DNA from 3 places in the Paenibacillus sp. P4_E11 genome. Region 2 is predicted to be linked to each of the others. Evidence: riboswitches for the same ligand, from Rfam matches in the RefSeq annotation. Region 2 holds a riboswitch; each other region holds the start of a gene.
The links. Region 2 has a riboswitch for cobalamin ahead of nrdI (class Ib ribonucleoside-diphosphate reductase assembly flavoprotein NrdI). Riboswitches for the same ligand answer to the same signal wherever they lie in the genome.

Region 1: it holds a riboswitch for cobalamin, as region 2 does, so the genes downstream of both, AC1DWB_RS21785 (ABC transporter substrate-binding protein) here and nrdI (class Ib ribonucleoside-diphosphate reductase assembly flavoprotein NrdI) in region 2, are expected to answer to the same signal.
Region 3: it holds a riboswitch for cobalamin, as region 2 does, so the genes downstream of both, AC1DWB_RS17695 (hypothetical protein) here and nrdI (class Ib ribonucleoside-diphosphate reductase assembly flavoprotein NrdI) in region 2, are expected to answer to the same signal.

The regions. Positions count from the first base shown of each region.
Region 1 is NZ_JBFUIX010000063.1:5,920-27,266, forward strand. It holds gene AC1DWB_RS21690 (5'-3' exonuclease) at 105-977, opposite strand; gene AC1DWB_RS21695 (site-2 protease family protein) at 1,100-2,206, opposite strand; gene AC1DWB_RS21700 (arsenate reductase family protein) at 2,258-2,632, opposite strand; gene AC1DWB_RS21705 (MATE family efflux transporter) at 2,778-4,184, opposite strand; gene AC1DWB_RS21710 (threonine/serine exporter family protein) at 4,259-4,684, opposite strand; gene AC1DWB_RS21715 (threonine/serine exporter family protein) at 4,684-5,460, opposite strand; gene AC1DWB_RS21720 (DMT family transporter) at 5,465-6,361, opposite strand; gene AC1DWB_RS21725 (MGMT family protein) at 6,420-6,728, opposite strand; gene AC1DWB_RS21730 (RluA family pseudouridine synthase) at 6,842-7,801, opposite strand; gene AC1DWB_RS21735 (cob(I)yrinic acid a,c-diamide adenosyltransferase) at 7,801-8,367, opposite strand; gene AC1DWB_RS21740 (cobyric acid synthase) at 8,395-10,011, opposite strand; gene cobD (threonine-phosphate decarboxylase CobD) at 10,008-11,114, opposite strand; gene cobS (adenosylcobinamide-GDP ribazoletransferase) at 11,141-11,977, opposite strand; gene cbiB (adenosylcobinamide-phosphate synthase CbiB) at 11,956-12,981, opposite strand; gene AC1DWB_RS21760 (bifunctional adenosylcobinamide kinase/adenosylcobinamide-phosphate guanylyltransferase) at 13,387-13,935, opposite strand; partial or broken gene AC1DWB_RS21765 (bifunctional adenosylcobinamide kinase/adenosylcobinamide-phosphate guanylyltransferase) at 14,011-14,235, opposite strand; gene cobT (nicotinate-nucleotide--dimethylbenzimidazole phosphoribosyltransferase) at 14,250-15,329, opposite strand; gene AC1DWB_RS21775 (heme ABC transporter ATP-binding protein) at 15,767-16,552, opposite strand; gene AC1DWB_RS21780 (FecCD family ABC transporter permease) at 16,562-17,599, opposite strand; gene AC1DWB_RS21785 (ABC transporter substrate-binding protein) at 17,602-18,573, opposite strand; cobalamin riboswitch at 18,790-18,995, opposite strand; gene AC1DWB_RS21790 (DUF2167 domain-containing protein) at 19,183-20,058, shown strand; gene AC1DWB_RS21795 (DUF6254 family protein) at 20,149-20,253, shown strand; gene AC1DWB_RS21800 (dihydrodipicolinate synthase family protein) at 20,405-21,286, opposite strand.
Region 2 is NZ_JBFUIX010000014.1:36,240-41,226, reverse strand. It holds gene nrdE (class 1b ribonucleoside-diphosphate reductase subunit alpha) at 1-1,475, opposite strand, end outside; gene nrdI (class Ib ribonucleoside-diphosphate reductase assembly flavoprotein NrdI) at 1,462-1,827, opposite strand; cobalamin riboswitch at 2,008-2,218, opposite strand; gene AC1DWB_RS08315 (type 2 periplasmic-binding domain-containing protein) at 2,334-3,968, opposite strand; gene AC1DWB_RS08310 (SGNH/GDSL hydrolase family protein) at 4,233-4,987, opposite strand, start outside.
Region 3 is NZ_JBFUIX010000045.1:10,714-15,727, forward strand. It holds gene AC1DWB_RS17665 (hypothetical protein) at 146-664, opposite strand; gene AC1DWB_RS17670 (nitroreductase family protein) at 666-821, opposite strand; gene AC1DWB_RS17675 (cobyrinate a,c-diamide synthase) at 822-2,246, opposite strand; gene AC1DWB_RS17680 (hypothetical protein) at 2,239-2,442, opposite strand; gene AC1DWB_RS17685 (hypothetical protein) at 2,446-2,583, opposite strand; partial or broken gene AC1DWB_RS17690 (precorrin-4 C(11)-methyltransferase) at 2,580-2,729, opposite strand; partial or broken gene AC1DWB_RS17695 (hypothetical protein) at 2,738-3,002, opposite strand; cobalamin riboswitch at 3,186-3,386, opposite strand; gene AC1DWB_RS17700 (response regulator transcription factor) at 3,442-4,215, opposite strand; gene AC1DWB_RS17705 (sensor histidine kinase) at 4,217-5,014, opposite strand, start outside.

The DNA.
Region 1 (21,347 bases), on a different contig from region 2:
CTAATTTCCTTTTCCCTGTATAGAAAAAAAACTGACCGGAAATCTAAAATGAACAACCTCCGCAGGCAGCAGCCCCGGAGGTTGTTCACTTCGTACGTATAGGATTAATTAATCATCTTCATGAGTCCCTTGAATTCCAATTCCTCGAACTTCGCAATCACTTGATGGCGGTCGATCTCCCAAACGCTAGATTCCAGTGTGCAAGCGACCGGCACGTCCAGACGAATAGTAGCTAGATCGCGGCACAGGTGCAGCATCTCAAGCTCAGCCTCGATCTTGGCCTTGACGCTCTTGGGCAGAACCTCGATGTTGGCAAGAATGCCATCGATTGATTCGTACTCCAGCAGTAGCTTCACTGCTGTTTTCTCACCAATGCCCTTCACGCCAGGATAGTTGTCGCTCGTATCGCCAGTTAGACCTTTCAAGTCGATGATTTGCGCCGGCGTGAGCTGCTTCTCTTCTTTCAACGTCTGCAGGTCATAGACCATGTAGTTGTTCGGGCCCTTCTTCATTATGATGACCTTGGTCCGCTCGGACACGAGCTGGAGCATATCGTGGTCACCAGTTAGGATGAAGACATCCAAGTCGCGGCTGAACGCAAGCGACAACGTCCCGATGCAATCGTCCGCTTCATAGCCAGGAATGCCGACATTCGGAATGCCGAAGCTGGACACGACTTCTTTAACCAAGTCGAACTGCGGGATCAGGTCCTCCGGCGCATCTGGCCGATTGCCCTTATACTCTGCGAATTGCTCGGTACGGAACGTCTTGCTGCCCATATCCCAACAGCATACGACGTGCGTCGGGCCGAACATCTCGATCGCATCGAGCATGTACTTCACGAAGCCATACACCGCATTAGTCGGCACTCCAGTGCTTGTCCGCTTAATATAGCCGCTGTAGGCGCTAGCAAAGTAAGCACGGAACAAGAGCGCCATCCCATCCACCAGCAGCACCGACGGTTGTTTTTCCGACATCATACCCACTCCCTCGTATAAGTAATGAATCCTAATAAATCACTGCAATTACTCGTGCATCCTAAATTCCGACAAACCGCTTCATCTTGCACGACTCATTTCCCGGGAAATTTGTCGAGTCGCTAATACCGCCCACCTGTCAAGGAATGCAAAAGTCCTGTATATGGAGGCAATTGCTGCTGGATCGCCCATAACATGAAGAGCAGGAATAGCGCCAGCCCTCCGTATGCCAACCCGAACTTCCATCTCAACGGACGTGATACCACATAGTAGTTCTCATTCTCGTGCGGCACATAGTCGACTTCGTACTTCATCACGAGCCGCTTCGGAATCTGATTCCATTTGAAATCAACTCCCGTACTGTGAACCCGGCTAATGATTCCTTGCTCCTGCATTTCGATTCGTTTCACCCGGTCAGCCAGTTCCCAGCGAATCTCTACGAATTGTCGGCCGTCCAGCTCGCAGTAGGTCGTGTAATCCAACTCGCCCACGTGCTGATAGCCGTTAATGAGCCAATCCGGATTCGTAATCTGCGTGGAAGGCACATCAATTCTGCCATACACCGTATATGTAGTTCCCCGACCATTGGTCTTCCATATGAACCGCAGAAACAGATCGATGGAGAACAGCGCCCAGACAATGAACAGAAGTATCGATTTGATGTAGATGACGATGATAATGCCTGATAACAACCCTGCAATCCACATCCAGCGCGTGACCGTTGTAGCGATCCGCCCCCCATCCAACGGATGAATAGGCAGCAGATTGATCAGGTTCAGCACGAAGCCGATATACGCAATGACATAGAAGAGAGGATGATCCGTAGCCCACGCCAGGCAAAAGCAGACAAAAGCAGCTGCTGACCCGAGAACCGGTCCGCCGATAGCAATATACGCTTCTGTGACCGCATCTCTAGGATTTCGCTTCAACATAATAAGCGCTCCGAGGAACGGGATGAAGAAGGGTGCAGTAACCGGAATGCCTTTGCGTCGCGCCGCCCATATATGGCCTAACTCATGGAACAACACCATAATCACGACACCTACTGCGAACTCCCATTGGTACAACCAAGCATAGAGAGCGATCGCTACACCTGCGCTAAGTACTGCTCCGCCGGCCTTTCCTAGCTGGAAGATCGAGATCAGTGTCTTCGCCTGGGCAAGCAAAAAGGCGCCAATCGCGCTAACGCCCCACCATCTGGGATTATCCGGCTTCCCTGAACTTGCCAAGTGCACAACCTCCCGTCTCTCGTCTATCAACCGCGCAATACGGTAGGCTTGTTACTTTGGGGCTCCTGAAGAACCCCATACTTGTTCGTACTGCTCTTCTTTATAGCCAACTGTGACGTGGTGTCCATCGTCAACAATCGGTCGCTTGATCAATCTTCCGTTCGAGGCCAGCAAGTCGATCATCTCGTCGCGGGTCATGCCCGGAAGCTTGTCCTTCAAGTTCCATTCCTTGTACACTTCACCAGAGGTGTTGAAAAACTTCTTCAGCTCCAGCCCGCTTCGATCTATGATTTCTCTTAATATATCGGCAGATGGCGGCGTCTCGAACAGATTGATCTGCTCAGGCTCAACTCCTTTGCGCTTCAAGGACTTAAGAGCGTCTCGGCAAGTGTCACACTTGGGGTATAAGTACATCGTAACTGGCATGCGTGTAAGTTCCTTTCTTCCGTCATTCAGACTCGAGGTCCACTCTCAAGAATAGCCGACAAAGCCGCAAAAAACAAGCCTTTCGAGACAGGCAAATGTCGGACGCGAATGACCTGTTGTCTTCTATTCGGTTATGTGGACAGCCCTATACTTTAATTTTCTTCCAATCCCCTTTGCGGAATCGGAGCGCCAAGAAGACAGACCGGTAAACCTGATCTACGGCAATCGCCAACCAGGCACCCAGCAATCCCCAATGGAACCCATAGACGAACAACAGCGTGAGCAATACTCGGATACCCCAAACCCCGATAAACGTAATTTTAAGCGAAAATCTCGTGTCCCCTGCTCCTCGCAGTGCCCCAGCCAATATGTATTGAGCCGCTTGGAATACTTGCGTGAGCCCGATCACCTGCATCGCAATCGTGCCTAGTCGAATCACTTCCGGATCATTCGTATACAACAGAAGAATCCACTTGGAACCAAATATAAAGACGATTCCGAATGCTCCTAATGCAATCATCCCTAGTCTATTCGTCTCCCAGGCCAGCTGCTCCGCCAACTGCGGCTTTTGCGCGCCCAGTCCTTGACCGACTAAGGTTGTGGCGGCACTCGCCAATGCGAGAGCAGGCATCCATGTCAGTCCTAGAATGTTGAACGCAATTTGGTTTGCGGCGAACACTTGCGTCCCTAGTCCAGCGATAAGCACCGTTAAGAAAATTTGTCCGACCCGTATCACGAATGATTCTCCAGCACCAGGTAGCCCGATCTTGAGAATACGGCGAATCAGCTCCCGATTCATCTGGCCGATCTGCGAAAGACGCAGCTTGATCTTCTTACGGCCTGAGAACACGCCGCTCAGCATCCAAACTGCAGCCAGCAGACGTGCGAATAACGTCGAGATTCCTGCCCCCAACAAACCGAGCTCCGGTAGTCCGAACCAACCATAGATAAGCGGTACTCCAATCGCCACGATGATCGCATCAGTCGTGACATTGATCTTCGCCGACGTCCTCGTATCCCCTGCTCCGCGCAATACAGATGAGACGCTGTTGGTCAGAATCGTAAAGCCGAATGCCAGGAACGACAGCCGTGCATACCCTACACTGCCAGCCACGACTTCGGACGTCGCCCCCATCAAGCGCAAAATGTCCGAGGCGAACACGATCAGCACTAGCACGATCGGGATAATGAACATGATATTGACATTAAAGCTCGTCTGCGCCGAACGGTCCGCTTCTTCCTTGTTGCCGCCGCCAATCGCACGAGCCACAATGACCGTCGAACCGATGTTCATGGCGGCGAAGAGCATCATGCAGAATTGGATCGGCTGGCTGGTGAGCGCAACCCCGGCTACAGCCTCCGCGCTGACCCGGCTGACCATAATCATGTTCAGCATCATAATCAGGTTGCTTAATAGCATCTCGGTCAGTGTCGGCCAGGCAAGATCCAATACTTTGCGGCGTATTTGCTTCTTGCTCAGTTGCTCTTCATCCGGTGGGATCTGTGTTTGAGGCTGGTTGTTGCTGCTGATCTGGGTTTGCGAGTGGGACATCGTGTGGTGGACCTCCGCCGGAAAATGATATTTCCTTAATATACCATATGGCGAAGATGGTGAATACTTGAAATTTACATCCTAGGCTTTCGCATGAAATGATTGATCACTTCCGAGAAGACAAGCCCGATCGCGATTGAGCCGGACAGCATGAACGCCTTCGCCGCCAGCTGCACGGCTACGTCATAATGATTCTCGACTATGTTGCGCATCGCATCGTAGGCAAGTCCGCCGGGAACTAGCGGTATGATGCCTGCCACACTGAAGACGACAATCGGTATTTTGTATACGCGTGCGAATACTTGACTCGTCACGGCCACGAAGAAGGAGGCGATCAGCGTAGCGAGAATTGGATCGGCGGGTATTCTCAACAAGGCGATGTAGATTAGCCAGCCGAACATGCCAACGAATCCACATTGCAGCAAAGTCCCTCTCGGTACGTTGAAGAGGATGGCGAATGCAGCCGAAGCTACGAAGCTCACTACAAGTTGTTCGACCATCAGCCAATCCCTCCCCCGCTGTAAAAAGACAGCACGAATGCTATACCCGCTCCAATTGCAAAAGCCGTAAGCAGCGCTTCCGCCCCTTTGGACAATCCCGACACAAAGTGCCCCGCCATTAAATCCCGGACCGCATTCGTGATCAGTAGACCTGGGACAAGGGGCATAACCGAACCGATAATCATTTTATCCAGATCATGGCCAATCCCTAGTCTCAGAAACAAGGAAGCCAATAATCCAATAAGTAACGATGCCAGAAACTCGGCAAAAAACTTGATCGGCACGACGCGATGAAAGTAGATCAAGAACGACCAACCCGCTCCACCTGTAAGAAGAGCGGGAATGAAATCGTGCCACTGCCCATCGAACATAATTAAGAAGCACCCGCTTGCAAGAGCTGCCGCTGCAATCTTGAACCAAACCGGAAAGCCGGTGCTGGCCGCTTCGACTTGTTCGAGCAGCCGATACGCCTCAGCAACTGACAATTCTCCTCGGCTGATCTTTCTGGAAATATGATTCACGACCGTAACCTTACGCAGATCCGTAGACCGATCCGAGATTCGGATTAACCGGGTAATCTGTTCCGGCCCGTCTATCGAGAAGATGATGCAGGTGGGAGTCACGAAGCTGTGGGAATTCGGGATGCCGAACGCAGATGCAACACGCATCATCGTATCCTCCACCCGGTACGTTTCCCCACCGTTCTCCAGCATGATCTTCCCGGCCAATAAACATACTTGCGCGATTTCGTAGGTTGATTGGGATGATTGCTCCATTCGCCTAACCCTTTCTCTCTTTTTGCAACTGCCGCGATGGTCGGTTCGCCAAGAATACACCTGCTAATATGATCGCGAGTCCCGCTAACAAATTCCAGTGGATCGGTTCATCCAGCAACGTATACCCCCAGATCAGGGCGGTGCATGGGACTAGATAGGTAACCATCGTCGCGAACTCGGGACTTCCCTTTTGCACCATATAGTAGTAGAGAATATAGCCGAACCCCGAACCGAACACCCCTAATCCTACAATCATCGGAATGTTAGTTACGGAGGTAATGTCAGCTGCGGTGATGGACTCCGTTGTAAAAGCGACAATTCCACTGCCGATCATACTGGTCAGGAGAGTGCCGAATGTGATTTGATACATCGAATAGCCGGAGAGCAGACGCTTTGATAGCTGTGATCCGACTCCATAGCAAAAGGCAGCGGCCAACATGCATCCAAATCCGAACATGTCTACCGAAAGGATGGCACCAGGGCGAATGCCCAACAATACGAGAAGACCGATAGTTGCCACACCGATACCCAACCACTGATATCGGTTCGAGTGATTCCTGAAAAAGAGGATACCTACCACGATTGTCCACACCGGTGTTGTCGCATTCAGGATGGAGGCCATACTGCTGGTTAGCTTCGTCTCACTCATTCCAATAAGCGCCCAAGGGATAGCCGTATTAATTATTGACATCGCACTCATCGGAATCCACGGAATCGATCGGATGGCGAATGGCTTGCGGAGTATCAACATCATGATTATAACAGTAGCCAGCCCGAATCCCGAGCGTAGGAAAGCGATGGTCCAAGGGCCGAAATCATGTAAAAGTACTTTGACAAAATAAAACGAACCGCCCCAGATAAGACTGAGTGCCAATAGTGCTGCATAGACGAGTCGAGGCAAGTCGAGTCCTTCTTTCCATTGTGCAATATCGTATAGGTAATATCCAATATAACACACTTTAATTCGGATGGAACCTGTAGTGGGCTAAATCCACTTTTCCTTTGCTATCGACGTCGACCCCTTCCTCTTGCAGATGGGACGTCTGTAGAAAGCGCCCTTCATCGTCCTGGAGGGCAATCTCCCCTTGAGCATTGACTACCCGGTACCACGGCAGATCGTATTTGCCACTCATCGAATGCAAAATTCGCACAACCTGCCTAGCTCCTCGAGGGCTGCCCGCCTCCTGTGCAATTTGGCCGTACGACATCACACGTCCACTCGGTATACTCTTGATTACTTCAATTACCCGCTTCGTGAATGGCTCCATCCGATTGCCCCCGTTCCATAACTTCCTCACCCATTCACTTTAGCAAAAAAAGAGCCATCCGTTAAGGGCATGCCCTTCCCGTTGCTCTATGTTTAAGCAGTTGCGATCGCGTTCTAGAATTGTAGCTTGTCCAGCTCCTGGACCAATACGGTGAGATCGGTAGGAAGTGGTGCCTCGAACTCGACCCGCTCCTTCGTCACGGGATGCGTCAGCGCCAGCCTAGACGCATGCAAAGCATGGCGGGCGATCTGCTCATCCATATTCGGGTCAAACAATAGGCTCATCTCTGTTGCGGGAAGACTAGGTAAGCCATACATGGCATCCCCGATAAGCGGGTGACCGAGATGCCGCATGTGCACCCGAATTTGATGGGTGCGCCCGGTTTCCAGCTTCAGCCATACACGTGAGGCTGAAGCTCCATATGTTCGTTCTGTCGCATAGTGCGTAACCGAAGGATAGCCGCTCGGCGTGACAATTCGGACATGCGGACGATCCGGATCACGGTCGATCGGTTCATTGATCGTCCCGCTCGCCGGGCTGACGATACCGTAGACGAAGGCGATATAGTGTTTATCCACTTCATTCGCTTGCATCTGCTCGGAGATGTTCTGATGGATGAATGGATTTTTGGCAATACACAGGGCACCCGAGGTGTCTTGATCCAGTCGATGCACAGGGCGAAATCGGACCTTCAGCCCTTGCTGCTGCCAGTGAAACACAACTGCATTCGCCAGTGTGCCCGTATAATGACCATGCGTCGGATGGACAATCTGCCCCGCAGGCTTGTTCACGACGAGCAGGTGCTCATCCTCGAACAGAATTTGCAGCGGCAGATCTTGAGGCAAAATGTCATCCGACTCCTCTTCCTCCATCCGAATCGCTACAAGATCTCCGGCCTTGACTCGGACCGTCGTGTATACACGTTCCCCATTCAGCGTGATGCCTTGCTCCGTCTGCTTCACGCGAGACATCAGCTTGCGGGACAGCCCCATTCTATTGAACAATACCGTCTTCAGCAGCATGCCCTCATCTTCAGGTTCGATTTGGTAAGTTAACGCTTCGTAATAACCCATTATTTTCTCCGGAATACTTCGGCACTTCGTACATACTCCACATCGGCAACCTCTTCTCTGGCGTTGGCCGTGCGGGCGATCGTGAAGAACAGATCAGACAGACGATTCAAATACCGGCGTACTTCATCGTTGATCGGCTGCTCCTTGGCCAGCGTGACCACTCGGCGTTCGGCTCTGCGGCACACCGTGCGGCACACATGCAGAGCAGAAGAAACAGCACTGCCCCCTGGCAAGATGAAGCGGGTTAAGTCCTGGGTCTCGGCATCATACTTGTCAATCCACGCTTCCAGTTGATCGACCATCTCTGCTGTTACTTTGTAAGGCCGCAGATCCTGCTTCAAGAGCGCCAAGTCGGAGCCGCAATCGAACAGCTCATGTTGAATGTTCAACATGTCTGCCAGCAAGTCAGCATACTTCTCTCCATTCATGAAGCTCATCGCCTGGCCGACAAAACAATTCAGCTCGTCAACCGTACCATAAGCTTCTACTCTTACATCATCCTTATCGACTCTGCCTCCGATTACTCCAGTCTGGCCTTTGTCCCCCGTACGTGTATAAATTCTCATCCCACATTCTCCTCCCATAAGTCTGGTTCAGGACGAAACTCTATTCTCAAGTCCCATCATCGCATAAATACGTTCCATATCCAAATGTTCCCTCACATGCTGAGCCAATCGATCGAACGCTTCTTCCCTCAAATGTTGATAATGGGCGGCCTCGGGAACCGGCTCCCAGCCCTTGGATACCCGGATCTGATTCAGCCATGCCCGGCGCAGCTCGTCGTTGTGCAAAATGCCATGAATGTATGTGCCCCAGATGCGCCCGTTCTCCGAGATCGCCCCGTCATCATGATACGACTCCGGCTCGTTCGGTGCATCGTGGATACGGATGCGGAACGGGTGGATGACAGGCTTCAGGAAGCGGGTCCGGCCCATATGAATTTCGTAACCGCTGATTGTCGGAGCTTCCACTGCTGCTTGATCCAGCATGAACATAGAAGTTGTACCTCCGATACGCTCGGTTCGTTTTTCTCCTACGAACACCGTTTCGGTCGGGAACAAGTCCAGGCCGGCCAACTCAGGTTTATCGGACTCCACCAGATCGGGGTCAAGCAGACTGCGACCAAGCATCTGATACCCAGCGCATATGCCGATTAGGTGGCCGCCCAAGGCGGCGAATGCAATCACACGCTCCGCCAGATAGCTCTCTCGCAAAAATAGTAAGTCTTCGACCGTATTTTTGCTGCCCGGTATGATGACCGCATCCGGCTTTCCCCATTCCTCCGGCGACGATACGTATCGGACCGAAACATCCGATTCTGCGAATAAAGGGTCGAAGTCGGTGAAGTTGGAAATACGCGGCAGGCGCAGCACGACGATATCGAGCTTGGTGCTCGATACGGCCTGATGGCGTTGTTGACTCAGTTTGGCGTCGAGCGAGGCGGAATCCTCGTCCTCCAGTCCAAGGTTACGTAAGTATGGGATTACACCGAGCACAGGCTTGCCTGTCTTCTGCTCCAGCCAATCCAGACCCGGTTGAAGCAGCGAGACATCCCCGCGGAATTTGTTGATGACGAAGCCTTTCACCCGATCTCGCTCTTCTGGTGTCAATATCTCCATCGTCCCGACAATCGACGCGAACACACCGCCCCTATCAATATCGGCAACGAGAACGACCGGAGCGTCTGCCCAGCCGGCTAGTCGCATGTTGACGATGTCGCGGTCTTTCAGATTGATTTCCGCCGGGCTGCCTGCCCCTTCGATGCAGACGATGTCGTAGCGCTGCCGAAGCCGATTAAGCGCATCGCGAACGATAACCTCTGCTTCCGCCAAGTAGTTCTCGCGGTAAGCTCTGAAGTTGTAATCCCGCAGTGGCTTACCGTGTACGACAACCTGGGATACCATATCCTGCTTCGGCTTAAGCAGAATCGGGTTCATGTCAGTCGTAGCTGCAATGCCGCAAGCGTCTGCCTGCATGCCTTGAGCTCGACCGATTTCTTTGCCGTCCGGCGTAACGTAGGAATTGAGTGACATGTTCTGTGATTTGAACGGCGCAACCTTCCAGCCATCTTGTTTGAAGATGCGGCATAGAGCAGCTGTCAGCACGCTTTTGCCTACATCGGACGATGTGCCCTGGAACATGAGGGTTGGCGAAATGGCTGTGCTTTCAGAACTCATGGATGTAGTAATGCCGCTATTTCCCCCAATCATATTGCTTCCTCCTCGCCTGCTTCGATCTGTCGAACTACTCGTGCAAGTTCCGCTACAAGCCGCTCATTGTCCTCACGCAACCGAACCGCGACCCGGACATAGCGATCATCGAGCCCCTCGAATAGAGAAGCATCGCGGATCAATATGCCTCTTCGTCCCATCATCCTTTGAACCTGTTGGACCCGGATCGGCTTAATGTTCTGAGGGAGGGCGAACAGGATGTAGTTGACACTCCCTGGATACACTTGCATTCCGATCTCTGACAAGCTTGCTGTTAACCAAGGTTTTTCCACGGCCAGCCACTGCCTCGTTCGGCGCTCGTATTCATACTCATCCAAGACCGCTGATCCGATTCGTTGGGCGAAGCTATTCACACTCCACGTTACCTGCTGTTCCCGAAGTTTCCGAATCGAGTCCGGATGGGACACGATGAACCCAAGTCGAATACCTGGTATCGCGTAAAACTTGGTCATGGAGCGTAGTACGTGCAGATGCGGGGTGCGAGAAGCAAGCTTCAACAAGCTGAACGACGGCTCATCCGGTACAAAATCCATGAAAGCCTCATCGAGCAGGATCGGAACGCCATCTTGAGATAATGTATGGATCAGTTGTGGATCGAGTAATTGTCCAGTCGGGTTGTTCGGATGCCCCAATACGAGCAAGTCCGCTTGCTTCGCTGCCGCACGGACGTCTTGTTCCTGTGGGGAGAAGCCGCACTCCGCGTATAAAGGGATGTTCAGGCACGTGTTGCCTGTCTTCCGGACCGCTTCCTCGTACTCCGTGAACGAGGGTCGGGCAATACCCGTCCTATTCGGCCGAATCACGCGCACAGCCAGATCGATTAGCTCCGCGGCTCCGTTTCCTACCAAGATGCTGTCCGGCTCGATATCGTATCTTTGCGACAAGTTGGTGCGGAGTTCTCTCACAGCCGGGTCCGGGTAGCGGGCGAGATCCTTCCAATGGGAAGCAACGAGCTCCCCAATGATGTCGGGAGGACCCAGCGGATTCATGTTCGAGCTGAAATCCAGGAAGCCGCCTTCGGGCAGGCCGAATTCATCTTCGGCTGTCGTAATGTCTCCGCCGTGACCGTATCGTTCCAGCATCGTGTAACGCCTCATTTCTATCCAGATTATCCCTGCATGAGTGCGATCATAGTGATCAGCAGCAGCGCGGATTCAAGTAGTTCGTTGATAGCCCCGTAGGTGTCCCCAGTTAGGCCGCCCAGCTTGCCTGCCATGTAGCGAGCCAGCAGCCAGCCGATTAGAGCCGTGGCGGCGGCAAGGGCGACTGTTATGACGAGTGCGGATAGGAGTGCGGGTAAGAGCGTGACTTCTGCGTTTACTATCCCTATATATAAGGTCAGCAGAGTGAGGGCGGTGGCCAATAGTGATGCGACCCAGCCCTCTCTGTAAGAGACCGTCGCAACGAGCCGCCCCATTCCCTCTCCCTGGCGAGCGTATGGCCAGCCCGCAATGGCCCATACCATGAACAACCGGCTCCAGATCGGAATCAGCACAAGCATAAGCAGGTCATGCCATTGCTGAGCATACTCCAGCCAAGCATATAGCAAGGCGGCTTTCAGCAGAAGTTGCCAGCCTCCGACGATGACGCCCATCGCTCCGACTCGACTGTCTTTCATAATCTCCAGCATCCGTTCTCTGGAGCGATGGCTCAGTACACCGTCCGCAGTATCCATTAACCCGTCCATATGAAGCCCACCCGTGAGTGCGATCCAGATTCCTAGCAGGAGCACGGCAGCAGGAGCAGCAGGAAGCAGTGAGTCGAGTGCGACAGCCGCGAATAATAGTACTAGTCCGATGACCGCACCGGCGAACGGGTAGAACACCGCGCTACGGCGGAACAATCGCTCATCATAATGCAGCTGTATAGGAATCGGGATACAGGTCAGAAATTGAAATGCAGCTGCAACTGCCTGCAGCCATACTATAGGCCGGAAAGTACCCATATGACTATGAACCCCCCTGTTAGCAGCAAGCTTATTCCGAAGCAGACCCGATTCGTTCGCCGAATGTCCTCTTGCTCCAGCTCTCTAGTCGGCCAGCCCATTCTGGCTCTATCGCTGATCAATTCCCCATAGTGATTCGTTCCTCCCAGTTGGATACCCAACGCCCCGGCTACCGCAGATTCCGGAATGCCACTGTTCGGGCTCGGGTGCAGATGCGCGAACTGGAGGATCGAGCGGAACGTCTTGCCGGTGGAAAAGGTGGGCTCGAACAAGCTGTACAAGACAATAAGGAGCCCAGTCATACGGGCTGGGACGTAATTCAGCACATCGTCGAACCTCGCCGATGCCCAGCCGAAGTGGATGTATTTCTCATTCTTGTAGCCGACCATCGAGTCGAGTGTATTAGCCGCTCTATAGAGCATGGCGAGCGGTGCGCCGCCGAGTAGAGCGAACACGAGCGGTGAAACGACAGCGTCAACAGTATTCTCGGACACTGTCTCTACCGTGGCTCGCACGATCTCCTTCTCATTCAGCGAATCGGTGTCTCGGCCTACAATGTAGCCGACATAACGTCGCGCTTCAGGCAGGTTGCCTTCGCTTAGCGGCTTGTACACCAGCGTCGCGGCATCGCGTAACCCCTTGACCGCAATCGTCGTGGAGATGAACCAGATGTTGACCGCATAGCCGAGCCAAGGATGTAGTTCGCGCGCAATCGCCCAGATTGCCCAGACAGCCAGGAACGACAACGAGACGGTGGCGAGCGTCAGGAGTATCCCTTGTACACGTAGACGTGAGGGGGACGGGGCGGACCGGGACTCGGGCTGGGACTCGGAAGTCGCTGGAGCCGCCTCCTCGCCGCGGCGAAGCCAGCCCGAGAATCGCTTGATGAAGCGTCCGATCCAGATGACGGGATGGGTAGGCCAGCGCGGATCGCCGATCAGCCAATCAAGAATGATCGCCGCAGCCACCATCCATGCGGTCTCTTGTATGGAATAGAACAGCATTCCCCGTTGCCCCCTTCATCTTGTGTGGATTGCGCTAGCGTAAATAACGGAAATTTTTTCCGTTATTGCTGAAACGGCTGACCTTTTAGATGAATTAGCGGAAAAAATTTCCGCTATTTCATTACATCATCCGTGAAATTGGTGATACATTTTGAATAGCGGAAAAATACTCCACTATTTGAGTTGCACAATCTTCTATTCGTTCATTAGCGGAATAAATTTCCGTTATTTCTGTTTCCGAACTTAGTAGTAACCACAAACTTTTATCCGTTATCTTCCTCTAAACAACTATATCAGTATGGGGCGGTCACAGTATAGTTGACATCTTCCATAAGAATGCTGCTAACAACCCGTCTATATGAATAGTATCCTCCTCTTGGAAGGGTAGCTCATTTAAGGAATAGGTTATAAGCTGTCCAGGGAAAATGCTTGGCTTTTGAGCTCAATCGGAATACCAGCCGTAACCAGAAACACCCTATCACTTACTTGCGCTAATCGTTGGTTCATGCGCCCCGCCAAGTCACGGTACACACGGCCCAACTTGTATGCAGGTACAATCCCACTCCCCACTTCGTTGGTGACAAGTACCAGAGACCCCTGAAACTGGCGGACCGCATCGACTAGCTCATCAAGCTTCTCGTCGATTAACGCTGCCAAACGCTCGTCCTCCTCGTGCGCCAGCACCCAGTTCGACAGCCACAGCGTCAGGCAGTCGACCAGTACGACAGTGCTGTTGGGGCCAGCGGCGCGTTCGGGCGTGGAGCCAATCGGTGCAGGCGTGGCGTGCTCGGGCGCGGAGCCAATCGGTGCAGGCGTGGCGTGCTCGGGCGCGGAGCCAATCGGTGCAGGCGTGGCGTGCTCGGGCGCGGGGCCAATCGGTGCAGGCGTGGCGCGCTCGGGTGCGGAGCCAATCGGTGCAGGCGTGGCGCGCTCGGGTGCAGTGCCGAGAGTCACAGGCGCGGTGAGCTTGGGCCCGAAGCCGGGCGGCGGGGCCGTGGCTTGCTCGGATGCGGAGCCGAGCTTGCCGAGCAACTCGGCAAGTCTTAGCGGCTCCTCCGCCGTCGCCCAGAAGCCGGGCGCGGCGCTGTCCCGCTGAGCGCGATGCTGGGCAACGCGGTCGGCCATCTCCGCGTCGAGCGCCTGCGCCGTCGCGACGTATGTGCCGCGCTCGCCCAAGCGTACGGCCAATTGCTCGGCGAACGCGCTCTTGCCGCTGCGTGCGCCGCCTGTTACGAGAATATGCCTCATCGTCATGTTCGTCCCCGCCCCTATTCCTTAGAAATGCCTGCACTTTCGAACGTGGCCATTTCGTTCATAATCTTCACTGCCGCTTCCACAATCGGGAAGCTCAAGACAGCGCCGGTGCCTTCGCCCAGGCGCATATCCATCTCCAGCATCGGCTTCAGCCCGATGCCAGCCAGGAGCTGCCGGTGGCCTTGCTCCTGTGACAAATGCGACGGCAGCATGTAGCCTGCTGCCACAGGCGACAGGCGGCTCGCCACTAGCGCAGCCGCCGAAGAAATGAACCCGTCGATCACGACGGGGCAGCGATGCGCGGCGGCGCCGAGGATCACGCCGACGAGGCCGGCGATCTCCAGGCCGCCGAGCGCAGCAAGCGTGTCGAGCGGGTCGCCCGCGTCGACGCGGTTTACTTCCAGCGCGCGGCGTACGACCGCGGCCTTGTGCAGTCGCTTCGCTTCGTCGATGCCAGTGCCGATACCGACTACGGTCTCGGCATCGGCACCGGTCAGCGCCGCGAGTAGTGCCGAACTCGGCGTGGTGTTGCCGATGCCCATCTCGCCTGTCGCGAACAGTCGGTAGCCGCGCTCAACAAGCTCACGTACCGTCTCGACGCCGGCCATGATCGCTTGAGCGGCTTCCTCCCGGCTCATCGCCGGCCCTACGGCGATATTCGCCGTTCCGTACTTCACCTTGCGGGACACGAGCTGTGGATGCGCCATGTCGGCGTTCACGCCAACATCCACGCATACCACATCCGCTCCCACATGACGGGCCAGTACGTTCACAGCGGCTCCGCCGTGCAGGAAGTTCAACACCATCTGTGGCGTCACCTCCTGTGGGAAGGCACTTACGCCTTCTGCGCACACACCGTGGTCGCCAGCCATGATAATGACCGCCTTGCGTGACAAGTCGGGGGCCAATGTGCTGGTAATCCCCGCCACTTGCCAGGCGATCTCCTCCAACCGTCCGAGACTCCCCGGCGGTTTGGTCAATTGATCCAACCGCTGCCGCGCCGCTAAGATAGTCCCTTCATCCAGCGGATGAATCTGCCCAACCCAATCCGTCACGAGCTGTTCTTGTTCGCTATTCACCCTACTGTTAGTCATCCCCAAGCCCCCAATACCAAGTTTGTATACTTCCATTCACGAATAGAGGAACTCAGTTCTTCTATTCGTGATATTATCGCGGCGTTAGCAAGAATAAGAGAACCCTGTTCTTCTATTCACGAGTTTCTTGTCTAGTATATTGTTACTTGGACGTAATAGAGGAACTCAGTTCTCCTATTCGTGAGATTGTTCCATTGTTTATACAAATAGAGGAACTCAGTTCTTCTATTCTCTGGCATTCAGCTTTCTACATCCTGTATTTCCGTTCAGCACTCAAACATTCGGACATCGCCATTTGGAGTTCGTTATTTAGTTGTTGGTTCGTGTTTGGCGTTCAGCATTCGGTGTTCGGTGTTCGGTCTTCGGCATTCAGCATTCGGTGTTCACCGTTCAGCATTCGATCTCCGATGTCCATCCTTCACGCGCCCCTACACCCCTCAAACCCCAACCCACCCGGGCTGCAGCATAATCTGTGGCACGCCACTCACAGGATGCGCCGTAATGATCGGCTCCGTCCCATAGACGGCAGCGATCAGCTCTCGGCGTATCACCTCGTGCGGAGTGCCCACTTGCGCTACGGCGCCATCGTGCAGCACAAGCAGCCGGTCGCAATACTGCGCCGCCAAGTTCAGGTCGTGCAGCACAGCGACGACTGTCAAGTCGGCCTCCGTCTGCCAACGCCGAACGGCGTCCATCATCTGCACCTGGTAGCCGATGTCGAGATACGTCGTCGGCTCATCCAACAGCAGCAGCTTGGGCTGTTGTGCCATCACTTTGGCTAGTGCGACACGCTGCCGTTCGCCGCCACTCAGATGCTCGAGCGTCCGCTCGGCGAGATGGAGCAAGCCCAGCTTCTCCATAATGCCGTCGAGCAGCACGGCCTGATCCTCCGCCTCGTCGCCCAGCCAGTTCTGGAACGGAAACCGTCCCATCTCCACTACGTCCCGAACGGTGAACCCGATCGCAGGCAGAGCATCTTGCTGCAGCACGGCCACCCACTGGGCCATCTCTCGGCGTGAATACGTCCCGATTTCCCGTCCATCCAGCCGAACCGTACCGGATTCCACCGACTCCACACCTGACAGCAGCTTCAGTAAAGTGGACTTTCCACTACCGTTCGGCCCGATAATCCCGAACAGCTCCCCACGATGTACGGACATCTCGACGTCCTTCAAGATCGGCTGACGGTCAAACGACTTGCAAACGTTATGTACAGCAATCATCGTACTCCATCAGCCCTTCATCGTTTTCTTGTGCTTACTGAGTAAATACGCGAAGAATGGCGCTCCCAGAAAAGCAGTGACTACGCCTAACGGAATTTCTGTCGGACTGAGCGCCATCCGAGCCACCGTGTCCGCCCACAACACGTATATACCGCCGCCTATCATTGACAAGGGGATGATCAATCGATAATCAGGGCCAACTATAAGCCTCACCAAGTGCGGAGTAATCAGCCCCACAAACCCAACAACCCCGGATACCGACACTGCTGCAGCCGTCAGTAGGGTCGAGAACACCAGCACCAGCTTTTTCGTACGCTCGACCGGAACACCCAGATGCGCAGCCTGTCTTTCTCCCAGAGCAAATAAGTTCAACGATCGCGAATATATAACTAGCACCACGAATCCAATGACCAAATAAGGTAATACAACGATTGAATAAGACCATCCACGAAGCGCCAGACTGCCCATCAGCCAGAACAAAATCTCATTCACAACACGATTCGACAGCGACACCATAAACGATACCATCGCCCCAAGAAAAGCCGACACCACAACACCGGACAGTATCATCGTCTCCATTTGGAACTTGCCCTGGAAGTTAGCCAATCGGAATACAATCCATAAGCTGATCAAGCCCGTCACGAACGCCACAACCGGAATCGTCCAGTTCCCCAACAACGCATACTGCAGCCCGAATAATATAAGAAAAGCCGCTCCCACGGAAGAACCGGACGCGACACCAAGCGTGTAAGGGTCTGCCAATGGATTGCGCAGCACGCCTTGGAACCCGGCCCCAGCGAGCGACAAAGAAGCGCCTACCAGGATGCCAAGCATAATTCTAGGGAATCGCACCTTCAGCACGATCTGTTCGGACGATTCCGGCCACACAGGGTGGATCCAGTCCCCTACTACCGGTATATGATGCAGCAAAATCAGCCATACGTGTGAAATCGGAAGTCGCGCCGATCCCATCGACAAGCTGATAACCATAGAGAGAACAAGGAGAAGCATCCCTGCTCCTCCCCACAATAACAGCTTTTTCCTCATCCTTATTTCACCAGATCCGGATAGATGGCTTTGGCAATATCAGTCAACCCTTGCGTTACGCGAGGACCCGGGCGGGACAACAGGTTATCGTCCAGACCGACTACGCGGGCATTTTTGAGCGCGTTGATTTTATCCCAGCCGCTGCGGCCGCGAATCGTTTTTTCCAAGTCCGGCACCCCTTTGGCGAACAATATGACATCCGGGTTCGACTGAATAATTTTTTCTTCGCTGATCTTTTTCCAGCCAGTCAAGTCAGATGCTACGTTCACCCCGCCTGCCAGCGTGATCAGATCGTCCATGAACTCACCCTTGCCGACTGTCCAGCCGGGAGAGAATTCGATGTATACTTTTTTCTTCTGATCGTCCTTCAACCCTTTAACCGCATCGACGACCTTCTGTTTCTCGGCTTTCATTTGCGCAATGACTTTGTCTGCCTGCTCCTGGGTATCGGTAATTTTACCATATACAGCTATACGGTCCATCGTTTGATCAACTGTCTTCGGTTCTACAGAGAATAAGTTCAGCTTCAATTCCGTCAGCTTCTCCACCGACTTCTTGTTAAGGGACAGCCCTGCGAACACAATGTCCGGATTCGCCGCAATGATCGCCTCCGTGTTGCCCTGCAGGTTGCCCATCTTCGGCTTCGTTTTGGCTTCTGCCGGATAGTCGTCGTATTCGGTTACCCCTACTATTTTACTGCCCAATCCTAGTGCGAACAACACTTCTGTTTCACTAGGTGAAAGAGATACGATTCGCTCAGGAGCTTTGGCGAACGTCACTTCCTTACCGGATGCGTCCTTCACCGTCAACGGATAAACAGTCTTCTTGCTATTCGCTGCTGTCGGGCTCGGTGCTGGCGTTGATGCCGCAACCTTGGCAGGTTCTTTCACGCCCTCTTTCTCTTTGTCTGCACAGCCGGCCGCACTTAGCGCGACCAGTGCCGCCACAAGCCATATGGCCAATTGTTTCTTCATGCTCAATCTCTCCCCGTCTAACAATAGTTGAGAGCTTGCTTCGCCAGAATAACATGGACACACGCTAAGAAGGAATGTCTAACAAACAAAAACCTCTATCCAGGTGGACAGAGGTTCAGCAAATCGAAGGAAACGCCACAAACATCCATCTTCCGCGGAAGTATGCGAACATTCATTTTCCTGATTCAGCCGGTCCTTTTCCTCGAAGGATTCCATGAGCTTTACTCCATACAGGCAGGTCTCCTGACTTATAGGTTGCTGACTTTCCTCGCCTTCCCATCCTCACGGACAGTGGCTTAATTGAAGAAAATCCCTATATTACAGTGGCGGGACCGTGTCGGATTTGCACCGACTTCCCTTTTAACCGCATGATCGCTAGCAATTGGCTGAACTTGTGCGGCACCTGTTGGGTGTTCCAAAGTATTCGTTTGATCAAGCTTCACGCTATGAATTATAGTTCATGACCTTCATTCTGGCAAGTGTTCCCGATAGTCCTGATTTGTCCTGATAGTCTACTCTCGTGCTCCTAGTAAATATTTTTATTGGATTTATAGTAATAAAATGGTATAACCGAGATGATTTCCTACTCTGAGCATGGAGGCTCAATTCATGATTTTACGTCGAACCTTAGCTTTATCCCTTCTCTGCATCCTGTTGTTTTCCGGCAACGCATTGGCCGAGGACAAAAAGTACAATTGGATCGAAGGCGGCAAGCCCGTACAGCTTGGGAAAATAGCATCCCTGGATCTGGGCACGGATTTCGTTTTTCTTGATTCGGACAACACGAAGCTCATGATGACAGATAGCAAAGACTCACCTAGCGGAAGAGAGATTGGCAGCGTCTACCCGAAAGACCCTAAGCAAAACTGGATCGTCATATTCGAGTATGCGGAGTCCGGACACATCAAGGATGAGGAGAAGAGCAAGATTGATGCGGATGCCATATTGAAAAGCTATAAGAAGGGAACGGAAGAATCCAATAAAAACAGGACCAAGGAAGAGCAGCTCTTCGTAACGGGCTGGGACATCAATCCTTTCTATGAGGACAAAACTCATAATCTGACTTGGTCGATGCTCGCGGAAGATGCACAGAAAGTACCGCTGCTCAACTACAACGTTCGTTACTTGACACGAACCGGTTATATCTCAGCCGTTCTAGTGTCCGATCCCGCGCATCGTGATGCCGACCGCAAAGTATTGACCGAGCAAATCTTGCCGAAGTTGACCCCTACACAAGGACAACGGTACGAAGATTTCAACGCCTCAACGGACAAGGTGTCCGAGTTAGGATTAACCGCACTCATTCTCGGGGGCGCAGGGTTGGTTGTCGCCAAGAAGGTTGGTCTAATTGCGTTGATCGTGCTGCTAGCCAAAAAATTCTGGATTGTCGTTGTAGTTTTACTAGGTGCTGGTTGGAAATTCGCCAAAGGAATTCTCAATCGCAGACAGCAACCCAATCAACAGCCTCCAAATATTGAAAGTTGATTCATTCCACACCCTAGTTGAGTAAAGATCGGCATGGTGTGACATCCTATAGAGGAGCGTCAACATCATAGCGAATAGGGGGTTTTCCCAGTGACCACGTCCAAAAGACTTCGAGAAAACGCGAGCAAAATGCGCAAGCAAACGCAGCACCCTCATGGGAAAGTTAAATCTCTGAAGGAACTCTCTGAAGAATAGACGAATCGCCGCTTATGAAGTCTGTACGCTTGGCAAGCCGGAAGAGCCCTGCTCCTCCGGCTTTTTCTTATACCGTGCGAATCCCGGAAGAACACGAAACCATCTCCCGTTCACCGAGAGATGGTTTTGTATTCTATACTTTTCTCAACCTTTAGATCAAGTTCACTTGCTTCATGCAAGCTTTCACAATCTCCTGACGCTCTGCATTCAGTGGCTTCATATAATCAGGGTGGAACGATCCTTCGAATCCGAGCAGGTTCATCGAGTGAGTGAAGGCTGGGAATACACCGACTTGTATGAACGTATCGCGTACTAGTAAGATGTCATCCAATGCTTGAGCAGCCGTTACGCTGTCGCCTTTAGCCAGTGCCTTGTACATTCTGGACCCTATTGCCGCAGTACAGCTGAACATCCCGTCCAGATTTTGTCGGATTCCATACGCGTAAGCGGCATCGAACAGATCAAGTCCACTGAACATGACGCTGAACGCAGGATTGACGGAAGCCTTAAGTCTCGACAGCACACGTGCGGTCGTCAAGTCACCTGTCTTGATCCCGGCTATATTAGGAACAGTCATCAGCTGTGCCGCAGTATCTGCTGTGATCTTACTCTGTGTCACGACGGTCAGATCATACAAGTAAATAGGGAATGGTGATGTTGAGGCAAGTGCCGTGAAGAATGCCTTGATATCCTCTTGGGACATCGGATAATAGTAAGGCGTAGTCATGACGACTCCGTCAATATCAAGTCCTCGCAGCTCTTCGATTCTCTCCTTCACGCGACCGATCGAATTGTCCATTACACCGACAAGGACTGGGCTTGCGCCTTTCACGGTATCAACGACGGTACGGGCAATACGAACTGGTTCACTTGCTTTAATATACGGTTGCTGTCCCATCGATCCCATGACCAGGAGCGCCGCAGCGCCCGCTTGGACTTGATCCTCAACATGACGCTGTAAACTCGAAACGACGACCTCTCCCGCATTGTCAAGCGGAGTGCCAAGTGCTGTAATAAATCCATCAATATGCATACATTTTCTCTCCCTGTAGTGGCTGTAAGCCTATTTTTTTAGGTTTCACAATAGTGGTCGA
Region 2 (4,987 bases):
TAATAGTTCATCATCATGAAGAAAGTGCGGGCAAAATCTTTCGCTTCCTCACTCTCGTATGCAATGCTGTTCTTGGCCAAGTAACCGTTCAAATTCATAGCGCCTAACCCTACGGAGTGAAGCTCAGCATTAGCCTTGCGCACACCAGGTGCGTTCTCGATGCGAGAGACGTTGCTCACAGTCGTGAGAGCTTCCATCCCAACATGGACCGACTCGCGGATCGCCTTGCGCTCCATGACATTGACGATGTTCAAGGAAGCCAGATTGCAGCTGATGTCGCGGCGAATCTGGTCCGGCATGTCATAATCGTTGATCGTGGAAGTTTCCTGCAGCTGGAATATTTCTGTACACAGGTTGGACATCTTCACCGAACCTAGATCCTTGAGCGCATGAGCGCGGTTCGCATTCGACTTGTTCATCATGTATGGATAACCGGACTCCAGCTGGATCGAGGCGATCTTGGTCAGCATCTCACGGGCGCTCATCACCGTCTTTTTCGTCACCAGTGGATTTTCCAGCAGCTCCTCGTACATTTCATCGATGTCCAGATCGTCGAGGTGCTTGCCATACGCCTTGAAGACAGAGTAGGAGCCGAATACCGTCAGAGGCTTGTTCTCTTCCGCCAGCCGGTACAGCTTGTCCGGAACGATCAACCCGATCGATAATGTCTTGATCCGCGATTTCTCATCTGCGTTAATCTTCTTGCAGTCTAGGAACTCCATAACGTCCCAGCCGAAGATGTTGTAATAAGCCGCTCCAGAGCCCTTGCGTTGGCCCATCTGATCCGCATAGGAGAACGAATCCTCCAGCAGCTTCAGGATCGGCATAATGCCTTTCGCTGCGCCCTCCACGCCCTTGATCGGCTCTCCACGCCCCCGCAGCTTGGACAAGTTGACGGCGACTCCGCCGCCGATCTTGGACAGCTGCATGCAAGTCCCGATCACATAGTTGATCGAGTTGAGTGAGTCGTCGGCTTCCAGCAGGAAGCAGGATACCATCTCGCCGCGACGGCTCTTCCCGGCGTTCAAGAACGTCGGGGTGGCCGGCTGTAGACGCTGCTCCACCATCGCCAGAGCGATCCGCTCGGCAAGCTCTGCATCGCCGTGCCCCAGGAACAGCGCCACGATGGCAACCCGATCCTCGTAACGCTCAAGATACAACCCCTTGTCGTTCGTCTTGAGGGCATAGTCCTTATAAAACTTCGAAACCGCCATGTAGGATTGGAATCGGAATCCCGCTTCCTCCGTCAAGCGGTATACGTTCTCCACTTGCTCGTATGTATAGTGATCGAATACGTTCGTATAATAATTTTCCTTGATCAAGTAGTCCAGCTTCTCACGCAGCGATCCGAATGGAACGCTCTTCGCTTGTACCTCCACCATGAAGGCAGCCGCCGCCTCGCGGTCCTTCTCCAGATCGTAAAAGCCGTCTTCCGTTCTTTGCATCAGCTGGTTGTTCAATTCAATATGCTGCAACTCGTCTCATCCCCTCTTGAAATTGTTCTACGTCAATAGCCGTTCCAGAAAGTTCGAACTTATGTACGATCGGTACCCCATACAACTCCGAAATCTTATCCGCGCTCTTCGCGAATGAGGCTCCCCAATTCCGGTTCCCACTTGCCGAGACACCTCTTAACAAGGTGCGGTTGCGGGATAGAAAGGACATCACCTGCTCCGGAGCGTGCCCGAAGCCAGTTGTATAAGTAATCATTACGTACGGCTCGTCCATCGCCGCACTCTCGCAATCTTGTAATTTTATCGCTCTGAAGCCTAGTTTCTTCACGAATCTTTCTACATTCCCTGTTCTTGAATCGTAGACGACCAGCACGCTAATTCCACCCTTTCCACTCCAAGCTGCCCATATGAAAAGGCGCATCTGACTTGTGATAGAAAGTCAGACACGCCTTGTAATTCACGCTATGATACACCTACCTGCCTCTCAACAGGAAAGCGTTGCTTAACACGAACTTGCAAGCTTGTCCGACACTTCCCTATCTCCCGTAGGTTCAATGTGCCATTATGAAGGGCAGGTCTCCTGGCTCCAGATTCATCACTCTATCCGCCTTCCCAGTCTCACGACAAGTGGCTGTTGGATCGAGCTTCTCTGTTACAGTGGCGGGACCGCATCGGATTGCTCGTACTCGCTCGTACGTACCGAATTTCCCTATTAAGCCTACACTAGATTTACCTAGCTAGGCACCCATTCATATCAATATGTAGTTGTCGATCTCAACAATATATCAATATATTGAAATTGTCAATGGAAGGGCATGGAAAAGCGATAGAAAAAGAGGCCTGCAGATCAATAATCCGCAAGCCCCTTTCTTACTCGACTCAGTCTGTTTTGAATGTAACTTTTTTACCAAGAGCGGTCGTAACTTGTTCACCGTATGCATCGAAGATAGCTTTTGCCTTATACGTATCCAACAGTTCTGCTAAATACTTCGGCCAGTTGCTGGAGTCTTTCTCCTCAAACAGCACTTTCACTTGTTTAGCGCGCATTTGAGTACGGTAAGAACCAATATCCAAACCTACAGGTGGTGATACGTTTGTACCAAGTACATAAAATTTGTTCTTCTTCATCACTTCAAGGATGGCACGATCATGATCGGTCTCACGAGGATCTACAATCGTGATACCAAGCGCACGGGATGGATCTTTAACGTTGTAGCTGAATACACTGCCCCATATCTCTGTGAAGTTACCATTATCCCCGATATCTTTCTTAATTGCATCTTGAATCAGCGTGACTTTGTTGCCTTCCTTCTTATAATGAACGCCTTCTTTACCTACGTTCGCCAGAAGGTAGCCATCTGGGGTTGCAAGCCAATCTAAAATTTCGATGGTACGTTCGATCTTCTTAGGATCTGTCTTGGCATTGAATAAGAACGGAACGCCTGGAAGCGGTTCGTACGCGACTGGCAAATCACCAGCAACGTGGAATGCTGCAAACTCGGCTTTCTGGTTCCCGGTCACTTCACGGGTCTTCTTCTGTGTACTGTTATTCGTGTTGTCAAATGCAATGTCACGTACACCAGAGTAGAAAATCCCTACTTTACCTTGTTGAACTTTGGTAGCTGCATCGCCTGCTTTGTTGAGAAACCAGTCCGGATCGACAACTTTCAGATCAAGCGTTTTACGAATATCATCAATTACTTTGGCCGTACGCAAGTTCGTTCCGCTATCGATGAAATTATTGTCTTTGTCGATGAAGAATCCTGGTACCAAGCCATTCTTATACCATTCCGGGAAATCACCAGTGATTGACGTACCTGAACCGGCTGTTGTAAAACCATACGTGTCATTCTTACCGTTGCCATCTGGATCGTTGAACGTAAACGCCTTCATAACCGCGATCATTTCATCATAATTGGTAGGCACTTTCAGCTTCAAGTTAGGATCCTTTGCATTCAATGCATCAATCCAGTCTTTCCGCACATAATAGGACGCATAGGAGGTTTTCTCGAACGGTACTGGAGCGCGCATGAACTTGCCGCCCACTTGGTAACGCTTCATTTCTACATCGCTTACCCATTTGAAATAATTCGGCATTTTAGCCGGTGTTACGTAATTGGTCAGATCCGCCAGTACGCCGTCTGTCACATACTTGGTCGTTGCAGTACCTTCCGCTTGGAACATATCCGGTGCGCTGCCTGACGCAATCATCGTATTCAGCTTATTGGTGAAATCCGGTCCAATGGACATGAAATCCAGCTTGATCTCGACATTGAACTTCTCTTCAATTGCTTTCTTAATGAAATCTTTATCACCGCTAGGAAGACTGGAAGTATTGGTAGGAACGCCTACCATCCAGGTAAGGCTGAGCTTTTCCTTAGTAGGTGCAGCAGATTTAGTAGGCTCATTAGACTTGGCTGGCGTAGGTGTGGCAGTATTGGTCTTGCTGCTGCAAGCGCTTAATACAAGTGCAGACGCCATAGTCAATAAGATAGCTTGATTCATTCTCTTCAATGCGACGACCTCCCTAGGATACTTGCTTTAAAATTCGATTTCAGCAAACGCTTTCATTACATCCAAAAATACAGTGTGGTTTACTTCACCTCCCGATGGAATTAACTACGGTCAGCTTACTCAGTGTTTCAATGGCTTTCAATCGCAATTCGTTTATCTGTATATTACCTGTATAAAATTACACCTAGATATATCCTGTTACTATCCTGTATGTATCTATTATATAGCATAAAAGTTCGTCTAAGCAACCACCTTTTTTTCATGTTAGGTTCTCTGCCACGAGCCTAGCACTGCCCGAACCTTCGAAAAGCCGCTGTAATCACACTTTTGGTGCGTAGACTTTATGTGGATTTGTATCAAATTACCTGTTCCATCCGAGTTAATCGGTACGAATTGAACGGCTCGGTTCATAGATTCCATAGATTCACGCTCAATATTTTCCAAACGAACATAGTTCGATGCTAGTTCTACTTCGATGTTGCGAGGCCTACTATATGAATCAAGCGGAGCATCCGTATCTATCACGCTTTCGAGTTGAATGCCCTGAAGGTAGATTGGAATACTGGTCCATTGTGCGGCAAAGTGGTGTGCGAGTGACTGGAATCCGCTTCTGGATGGATGAACGTCATCGACGAATAAACCAGGGTTAACACCGATTCCACGCTCGTGATCCTTAGACCATTCATAGAAGTCTACTACAGTAGCACCATATGCTGGTAGATGCTCACTCATCCATGTGTTCAACCTGCGAATCTGATCACGCCAAGCTGGAGTAGCGGCATTATGTTCACCCATATTGGAAAATATGCTGAGAATGCCATGCTCCTTCGCACTCTTCGCCATATGAATCCAATAACGTTGGATGAAGGCGTCATCGCGATTCTGGAACACATCGTTAATTCCCGCAACGATAAATAAGGCGTAGGGCTTGCCTTCCAGTGTTTTCGCACCACGGCTGTCTCCCAGCTCGATGGTTTCCCCTAACACATCACGACGCCATCTCGCCCAGATCTCATCGG
Region 3 (5,014 bases), on a different contig from region 2:
TGGGTGTCACAAGGTGTCCCTCCCGATAGTCTGGTATTATTCCGATACGACGGAAGTCATGTAGATTTGCAGATTGCCATTCCTACATGGTACACCTTTTCACCTGGCAATACAAAGAGACTGCATATCATTCGACTACGCTACCTCAACTTCTAAGGGACAGTCGCTGCTCCGGCTTCCAATACAATAGCGCCGCCTTAAAGTGGTGTACATAGACTACTTTTCCATCCACCGTACTGGTGTAGCGAAGCAGGATGTTCATCGCCTCGGTCCGATCAAAGTCCGGGGTCAGGATGCCGTTCAAATTTTGCTCAATAAACTGCTGCTCACTCGCATAGGTGTATGTTCTTTGCAGATCGATAATCTTACAGTTTACGTCAATGCCAAGGCCATACAACAGGTTGGTCAGATGGATATAATCGCGACGTGAAAACTTGATGCGGTATCCCAACTCCTGATGAATATCCCAATAATGCGGCTTCTTCGGTCCACTCGTCATCCCGATCATCGCCAATCGTCTGGCCCCATTATTAAGATTGATCCGAGCTTGATCAATATCCTGCATCCGGTAATAGCAATTGACCCCGAACACGACATCCGCCAACTCATCACCCGGCATCTCTTCCCACTTGGCGTGAACATAGCTCATGTTGGTGAGGCCCATCTCAGAAGCGCCTCTTTCCAGGAATCGCAAGACGCTGCCTGTCGTTAGGCGCCCACACCGCCGCTTCGAGCAGCGCAGAGATTTTCTCTGTTTCTACTTCTTGAGCCTTGCAGCTTCTTACCGCTCTACGGTTTCGCAATATTTGCTGGATCGACATTTACTTGATCTCCTTGTTATAGAGCTCGCAAGCATTCAACCAATTCTGGATCATCCCCGGATTGGAGGCAAAATGAACATGCGGGTAGCCTGCGACCAAGTTTCCGACTGCATATCCTTCTGGTTTGGTACCTGCACGCCCTTGGGACTCAAAAGCCGGAGCAAGTCGCAGCTGTTCACCAGGCTGGAATGTCGAGTAATGAAACTCATGCCCTCTGGCGATGTCCCCGGTTCCAAGCAGGAAGTTACCGTCCATCCCGGTCACTTCTCGATAGCCTAATGCCGCGAACTTCGTCTGCATCACGACTTGGCCTTGGATCAGACCGACCATGGGATAACGGTTGCCTTGCGTATCTTCAATCGAATCCGTCAAGAACATGAAACCGCCGCATTCTGCCAGAGTGGGCAGTCCTTGTTCTATCCGTTGCTTGAACGATTCCTTAACCACGGTCAGCTCAGCTAATCGCCCAGCGAACTCCTCGGGAAAGCCACCGCCGATATAGAGGCCGTCTGCATCAGCAGGAACACGCTCGCCTGCCAATGGGGAGAAGAAGACTAGCTCTGCCCCTGCCTGCTCGAGCAACTCCAGATTTTCCGGGTAATAGAAATGAAAAGCGGCGTCCTTGGCTACAGCCAGGCGTATACCGCGCTTCGAAGTCGGCTGATCCGTGAAAAGCGGCGATTCATTCAGAAGACGCAGCGGAAGTGAAAGCGGCGGACTTTCAGCGATTTCCAGAAGCCGATCCAAGTCGATATGCTCGGCTACTTGCTCCCCTAGCCGTGTGAAGAAGGGTTCGAGCTCCCCCCTACCGATAGAGGGAACGAGTCCGAGATGACGCTCAGGAATACCGAGCTGCATGTCCCGCTTCAAGTGCCCAATGACGGGAACGCCGCATTCCTGCTCAATCGCGTCCTTCACCAGCTTGTAATGACTTTCACTTCCCGCTTTGTTGGCGATAATGCCACCGATCCGTACGCCAGGGGAGAACGACTGGAAGCCTTTCACTATGGCAGCTGTGCTGCGGGCCATACTCTGGACATTGAGCACCAGAAGAACGGGAGCCTCTACAATTTCACTTATATGCGCCGTACTCCCCTCGTTAGAGAGCGAGCTTCGACCATCGAACAACCCCATAACCCCTTCTATGATGGAAATGTCCGCCCCTTTACTGCCTCGATTGAATACTTCCCGAACACAATCTTCGTTCATCATCCAACTGTCCAGGTTACGGGATGGCCTTGACGTTACGGCTGTATGGTAGGTGGGATCGATATAATCCGGTCCACACTTGAAGCCTTGCACGACTAGCCCTCGCTTGCGCAAGGCGGACATGATGCCGATAGTTAGCGTTGTTTTGCCTACACTGCTTCCTGTTCCAGCTATGATCAACCTGCGTTGAATTGCTTCTTGGTTTTGCTTATTCATGTTGAACGACTCCTACGGAAATTGTCACGTTTCCTGATTTTTTCTTGACCAGACTGAGGCTTTCGAGTGCGCCAAGCGAAATAATGATGATAAGTCCTTGGTACTGCGGGAACAGGGCAGGGAACGGCAGCCGCGCACTTCCTTCGAACAGCTGAACCGAGCGCTCCGCTTCGTCCCCTCTGCCGAACTTGCTCATATATTAGACATCTACCGCTTGGCCCAAGCTCCCCTGCAGCGTTCTCGCCATTTCTACGCCATGCTTCGTAATCGCCACGACGGCATAAGTTCCGCTTACGCGGATTGTCGGAATCTCCCCTTCTTGCAGCGACAACATCATGACTTGATCCCTCGGCGGTAGCGGTGTGTGAACGCCTTGTCGTACAGCTTGGAACGATACTCATCCTTGTGATGAATATTCGGATCAAGCGCCCACCCGGCAAGAATCATCGCGTGGGAACGAATGTCCTTCTCCCGCATGTCGGCTTCCATAAGCGGCAGGCGCTTTTCACAATCCCGACCGTAGTATCCGGGGAACGATACTTGAGCAATATTTTTTGCGTCTCCACGATTTGACGGGTTCTCCGTGTACACACCAGCGTCGCCACTTGAGATAACCGCTACTTTTTTACCAGCCTTAGCCTGACGAACGGCTTCCTGTGCGCGGCTCACTTCTTCAGTCATACCGGTGCGAACGACAAGCTGATCCGTTAGTAGCTCTGCAATGATGTCGACGTAAGTGCTATAGCCGATGATTAGCAATTTGCCTTTAATACCCCATGCCTCCCTTACACTGAAAAAAACATAAAAAAAGCATTTCCAACATGGTGAATGTTAGAAATGCTTGGATCTCGACATGAAAAGTAGTTTCCACGAAAAAACAGAAAACACCAATATGACGAACTAGCCTATCTCTAACACTCCCTAATTCCACGTAGGGTCGTAGTGCTGTTGAAATAGGCAGGTCTCCTGACTTGGATTCATTCTCGACGCCTTCCCAGATCTACTGATCCAGTGGCGATTGACGAGAAATGCCTTGTTATAAAGGCAGTCTTTACAGTGGCGGGTCCGTGCCGGCATTACACCGGTCTTCCCTTTTAACCAGACTATTGCGAGTCCGGCACCTATTCCCTTGCATATGCAATTGTACTTGCTATCTTACCACTGCATTTTTAAGAAGTCTAATAGATTGTTAGATTCATCGATGTTCATTCAACAGGACATTTCGATAATCACTTGGATTCATGCCAACCATTCGTTTGAAAATTTTATTGAAATGCCGGTAATTTTCCAGACCGACCAGCTCAGCGATTTCGTGTGTCCGAAAATTTGTAGTTGTAATTAGTAGCTTGGCTTTGTTGATCCGCAGCTCCATGATATATTGAGTAAACGTTCGACCAGTCGCTTTTTTGAACATGGCGCTGAAATATGGTGCGCTGTAGCCAGCTTGTGCGGCCACTGATTCCATACGATAAGACTTGCTAACATCAGCTTTCAGTTGCTGAATGACATACTCCATGACGTCGTTCGGGTGACTGGGCACATGATCACTGATTGGCATGTGCTCAGCATAGACGTGCCCCTCTAGCTTAGGTATAAGCTTCTTTAGCGTTTCGGCAAGCAACGTATCTTGTGCCATGCAGTCTTCCTTCAACAAATACGACGATGCACCCAGATCGATCGCCTTCTGCGCGAGGTGAAAGTCACTATGGCAACTTAAAATGACCATAATCGGCATCTCCTGTTCCAGCTTGGTCAGCTCAACCATCATCTCGATTCCACCCATAACCGGCATCGTCAGATCCGTGACCAGAAAGTGGGGTTTGTGCTCTTTACACAACAGCAACCCTTTTTCCCCGTTCGTCGCCTCCCCCACAACATGGAACAGACCGTATTTCTCGGTGATCATCTGCTTATACACTTCGCGAGCCGGCTTCTCGTCTTCGACAATGATCACTTTATATGGTGCCATATTATGAAGTATCCTTTCTTTCGTAGTCCAGTCTACCGTTAGGAATGAAGATAGAGACAACCGCTCCGTTCCCCATGTTATGAATTTGAAAGTCCGCTTGCTCGCCATAAAGCAGTCTAACCCGCTCCCATACGTTTTTCACGCCGATGCTCTCACCCGGCAGACCTTGTATCAAATTAGTATAAAGCGCTTTCAGCCGATCCGGATCAAATCCTATGCCATTATCTTCAACTTGCAGCAGGACTTTTTCTTCCGAAACCTGGATAGCCCGAACGGTTATTAATCCTTCATCGTCTTCCTTGGCCAAAATACCGTGGAACAGTGAGTTTTCGATCAAAGGCTGTAAAAGCAATTTTGGAATGAGCATTTCGTTTAGACGCTCTTCTATCTCTAATTTCAGGAAAATACGACGATCGTACCGCAGCTGAATTATGCTCACATAATCGGTTAAATAACTCAACTCCCGGGAAAGCGGAACGAGTTGTTCGTAGTTTTCCATTGAATATCGCAGGATCGAGATCAGACTGCGCATCATCGACTTGATTTTTTTATAATTCCTAAGCGTGGCGTAGACGCTGATCGTGTTCAAGGTGTTGTACATCATGTGCGGGTTAATTTGTGACTGCAGCACGCGGATTTCATTACGTCGCTTCATTTCCTCGGATTTCTGTAAATCCTCCACAAGCAATTGCAGTCGGGAAGCCATCTTGTTCAACATTACACCTAAATCGCCGATTTCGTTGTTTGGATACTTCTTGTCTTGCGTGGTGAAATCTCCCTTCTGGATAAGCTGCATATG